DNA from 2 places in the Dactylosporangium sp. NPDC048998 genome. Region 1 is predicted to be linked to the other one. Evidence: riboswitches for the same ligand, from Rfam matches in the RefSeq annotation. Region 1 holds a riboswitch; the other holds the start of a gene.

Region 1 (2,390 bases):
CTGCTCATGGTGGTCCCGCTGCTGCTGGCCCTGGGCCGGCCGATCGAGCTGGCCAAGGCGGCACTCGGGCCGGCCGGGTCGGCGAGGCTCGACACGGTCCTGCACAGCCGCCCGGCCCGCCTGTTCACGGTGCCGGTGGTCAGTCCGCTGCTGCTCGCCCTGATCCCGTTCCTGGTCTTCTTCACGCCGTGGTACCAGGCGACGCTGCAACATCCGGTACTCGCGTCGTTGACCCACCTGGCGCTGCTGCTAGCCGGGCTGGCCGTGCTCGTGCCGATCTGGGAGGCTGACACCATCGCGGCACCCGTGCCGTACCTGCTGGCCCTCATGTTCGCGCTGATCGAGCTGCTCGCCGACGCCGTGCCCGGCATCGTCATCCGGCTCGACACCCACGTGATCGCTGGCGCGTACCTCGCCACCCTTGGCCGCCCCTGGGGTGGGAGCCTCCTGCACGACCAGCAGCTCGGCGGCGACTTCCTGTGGTGCATCGGCGAGGCCGTCGACGTGCCGTTCCTCGGTCTGCTCCTGCTGCAATGGGTCCGGGCCGACGCCCGCGAGGCCCGACGCGTCGACGAGGCACTGGACGTGGCCGGGGCGGACGGCGGCACCGGCGCGCCCGGCGACGAGGACGGGGGGTTCGGCGTCGAGCGGCCCTGGTGGGAGACGGACGCCTCGGTCTTCGGCGACCGGGCCGCCCAGTTCCAGCGTCGCGATCACGACTGAGGCCAAGTCCGGCGGCGTCGAGCCGCTGCCTGCCACGAGGTCGTCAGGGTGGCGCAGGCCATGGTGACGGACGGCGCGCGGTGTGGTTAGGGTGTCCTGGCCGTGGTGTTCGGGAAGCCGGTGTGAGACCGGAGCGGCCCTCGCCACTGTGATCGGGATGCCGGAGGCCACCGCAAGGTCACTGGGCGCGAGCCTGGGAAGGCCGGCCGCCGGCGCACCACCCGTCAGCCAGGAGACCGGCCACGGCACCCGAACGACCCGTCCACGAGGTGCTGGAAGGCGGTCCCGCTGTGCGGTCCCCTGCGTCCTGGCGCGCTCTCGCGCCGCTGTCCGTTCTCATCGTCCTGCTCACCGGCTGCTCCGGCACCGAGCCCCGCGCCACGGCGTCCGCGTCGGCCGGTCCGGTGGCGCTGACCAACTGCGGCACGCCGGTCACGATCAGCGAGCCGCCGGCGCGGGCCGTCACGATGAACCAATCCGCTACCGAGATCATGCTGGCACTCGGTCTGCAGGACCGGATGATCGGCACCGCGTACCTCGACGACCAGGTCCTGCCCGAGTACGCCGCCGCCTACGCCAAGGTTCCGGTGCTGGCCAAGGAGTACCCGGCGAAGGAGAAGCTGCTCGAGGCCGCGCCGGACTTCGTCTACGGGTCGTTCTCCAGCGCCTTCGGCGACGAGGGTGTCGGCGACCGTGGCGAGTGGCAGAAGCTGGGCATCGGCACGTACCTCTCGCCCGCCGGCTGCCCGAAAGAGACCCGGCCGGCGAAGCTGGCGATGGATGACGTGTTCACCGAGATCCGCGAGATCGCCGCGATCTTCGGCGTGCAGGACCGGGCCGAGGCACTGATCAGCGACCAGCAGGCCCGCATCGCGAAGGCCGCGGCGGGCGCCAAGGGGGCCAAGGTGCTGTGGTGGGACGGCGGCAGCGACGCGCCGAGCGTCGGCGCCTGCTGCGGCAGCCCAGGCATGATCATGACGGCGGCCGGGGCCGTCAACGCCTTCGCCGACGTCACCGGCAGCTGGGCGGACACCAGCTGGGAGACCGTCGCCGAGCGCAACCCGGACGTCATCGTGCTCGTCGACGCGAGCTGGGACCAGGCCACGGCCAAGCAGTCGTTCCTGGAAAACAACGCGACGCTCAAAGATCTGCCCGCGGTCAAGGCGAAGCGGTACGTCGTGCTGCCGTTCTCCTCGACCTCGGCGGGCGTGCGCAACGTGCTCGCCGTCGAAGCCCTGGCCCGCGGTATCAGCGGAGCGGGCAGCTGACCGCCGTCACCACCCGCGCGGACGCGGCACGGCCCCGGGCGCTGCGGACGGTGGGAACCGTGGCGGCGGTGCTCGTGCTGGCGGCTGTTCTGCTGCTGTCGGTGGGCACGGCGGTGACGTTCGGGCCCGCGGACCTGTCGCAGGGCACGGTTTGGGCCGTCATCGCCGACCACCTCGGCCTGATACACGCCGACGTGCCGCTGCTGCGCGACCACATCGTGTGGGAGCTGCGCCTGCCGCGGGTGCTGGGCGCCGCCGTTGTCGGCGCCGGGTTGGCCTCCTGCGGGGCGGTCATGCAGACGGTCACCCGCAACCCGCTCGCCGACCCGTACCTGCTCGGGGTGTCGTCCGGGGCTTCGCTCGGCGCGGTCGCCGTCCTCGTCCTCGGCATCGGCACGG
Region 2 (2,390 bases), on a different contig from region 1:
GCCACCCGCGGCGATGAGCTCGTGGATCAGCGCGTCGCCGTCGGCGGGGAAGCCCTCGCCCAGGTCGTACCCCTGCCGCTGCATCGCCTCGAGCAGCCGCACGACGCTGGCCGGCGTGTCGAGGCCGACGGCGTTGCCGATGCGCGAGTGCTTGGTCGGATACGCGCTGAGCATGACCACCACGCGCTTGTCTGCGGCGGCCAGCCCGCGCAGGCGTGCGTGCGCGACGGCGATCCCGGCGACGCGGCCGGCGCGCTCGGGGTCGGCGACGTAGACGGTGAGGCCGTCCTCGTCGATCTCCTTGAACGAGAACGGCACCGTGATGAGCCGCCCGTCGAACTCGGGGATCGCCACCTGGGTCGCGGTGTCCAGCGGCGAGAGCCCGTCGTCGTTACCATCCCACGAGTCGCGGCTGCTGGTCAGGCACAGGCCCTGCAGGATCGGCACGTCGAGGGCGGCGAGCGCGCCGACGTCCCACGCCTCGTCCTCGCCGCCGGCCTGGGCGTCGGCCGGGCGGGTGCCGCCGGCCGCGAGCACGGTCACCACCAGCGCGTCGGCCCGTCGCAGCGTGTCGAGCAGCTCCGGCGGCGCGGTGCGCAGCGAGGCGGCGAAGACCGGCAGCGCGCGGGCGCCCTCGGCCTCGATCGCGTCGCAGAGGCGCTCGACGAACGCGGTGTTTCCGGCCACGTGGTGCGCGCGGTAGTAGATGACCGCGACCGTCGGGCCGTCCGGCCCGGGGCCGCCGGCTGGAGTTGGACGGCCCGAGCGCTCCAGCACGCCCCAGGCCGGGGTCTCCACCGGCGCGGCGAAGCCGTGGCCGGTCAGCAGGACGGTGTCGGAGAGGAACCGGTGCAGCTCGGCGAGGTTGGCCGGGCCGCCGAAGGCGAGGTAGGCGTGGGCCTGCGCGGCGAGGCCGGCCGGCACCGTGGAGTGGCTCATCAGCTCGGCGTCGGGGGCCTGCTCGCCGCCGAGGATCACCACGGGCAGGCCGGTGGCCAGCAGCGTGTCGAGGCCGTCCTGCCAGTCGCGGTACGCGCCGAGGAAGCGCACGACGACGAGGTCGGCGCCGCCGGCGAGCCCGGGCAGGTCCTCGACCGCGGTGCGGGAGGGGTTGGCCAGCCGGTAGTCCGCGCCGCTGGCGCGCGCGCTGAGCAGGTCGGTGTCGGACGTCGACAGCAGCAGGATCACGCCGGGGTCCTCCCTCGGGGTCCGCGCCCCAAGTCGGTCGGGATGGGTCCGGCGGCGGAGAGTCTCCTGGCTCCCGGATCGGCGCTCGCCCCCGGGCCTTCCCGGGGGTATGCACCCCGGTGGCCGTCGTCGCTGGAGGCTCACTCCCCGGTCACAGTGGCGGGACCGTCCCGGATTCGCACCGGGTTCCTCCACACGTCGCCGTGGTACAGCAGGCCCAACTCTGCGCGACGAGCGTGCGCCGCGTCAAGCGCAGGTAGTATCCGGCCCGTGCAGGCTGCCAACGGACGTGACGCCCCCGATCGGTGCCCCGGCGCCGTGCAGGTGCACGAGGCCGCCGACGGTGGGCTGGCGCGGGTCCGGCTGCCCGGCGGGCGGCTCACCGCCGCGCGGCTGGAGGTGCTGCGCGCGGCCGCCGCGGAGCTGGGCGACCCGGCGCTGGAGCTCACCTCGCGCGGGAACGTGCAGGTCAGGGCGCTGCGTCCGGGCGCGGAGCACGAGCTCGCGGCGCGGCTGACCGACGCCGGGCTGCTGCCCTCGGCGTCGCACGAACGTGTGCGCAACATCATCGCGTCCCCGTTGGGCGGCCCCGCCGTCCAACGGCTGGTCGAGGCGTTCGACGCCGGGCTGTGCGCGACCCCCGAGCTGGCCGGCCTGCCGGGCCGGTTCCTGGCCACGATCGACGACGGCCGCGGCGACGTGACCCCGCTGCTCGGCGACGTGGGGCTGCACGGCTCGCGGCTGGTCCTGGCCGGCGCCCCGACCAGCGCCTCCGGCGGCGCCGAGCTGCTGGTCCGGGCCGCCCTGGCCTTCCTGGCGGAGCGGGCCGCGCAGGGGTCCCGGGCCTGGCGGCTGGCCGAGTTGGCGGACGGGCCCGCGCGGGTCGCGGCCCGGCTGCGGGCCGTGCTGACGGGCGAGGACCTCCCGGCGACGGGGCCGGTCGAGCCGGGCGTGTCCGCGCACGGCGTGGTCGTGGCCGTGCCGCTGGGCCTGCTCGCGGGCGCCCAGTCGGCGGCGCTGGCGGGCGCGGCGAAGGAGATGATCGTCACGCCCTGGCGGACCGTTGTCGTCCCCGCGGTACCGATGGAAGAAGCTGACTCGACCGTCGCCGGACTGGCCGCCGCCGGGCTCACCGCCGACCCCGCCTCGCCATGGGCCGGGGTGACGGCGTGCGCCGGGCGGCCGGGCTGCGCCAAGGCACT

Evidence for each region. Region 1 has a riboswitch for cobalamin ahead of ACGFI8_RS27900 (ABC transporter substrate-binding protein). Riboswitches for the same ligand answer to the same signal wherever they lie in the genome.
Region 2: linked by a shared signal. The riboswitch ahead of cobN (cobaltochelatase subunit CobN) and the one ahead of ACGFI8_RS27900 (ABC transporter substrate-binding protein) in region 1 are both predicted to bind cobalamin.

Annotation. Positions count from the first base shown of each region.
Region 1 is NZ_JBICTV010000013.1:198,898-201,287, forward strand. It holds gene ACGFI8_RS27895 (cytochrome c oxidase assembly protein) at 1-723, shown strand, start outside; cobalamin riboswitch at 810-983, shown strand; gene ACGFI8_RS27900 (ABC transporter substrate-binding protein) at 1,014-1,991, shown strand; gene ACGFI8_RS27905 (FecCD family ABC transporter permease) at 2,051-2,390, shown strand, end outside.
Region 2 is NZ_JBICTV010000005.1:556,588-558,977, reverse strand. It holds gene cobN (cobaltochelatase subunit CobN) at 1-1,188, opposite strand, end outside; cobalamin riboswitch at 1,248-1,380, opposite strand; gene ACGFI8_RS16365 (precorrin-3B synthase) at 1,459-2,390, shown strand, end outside.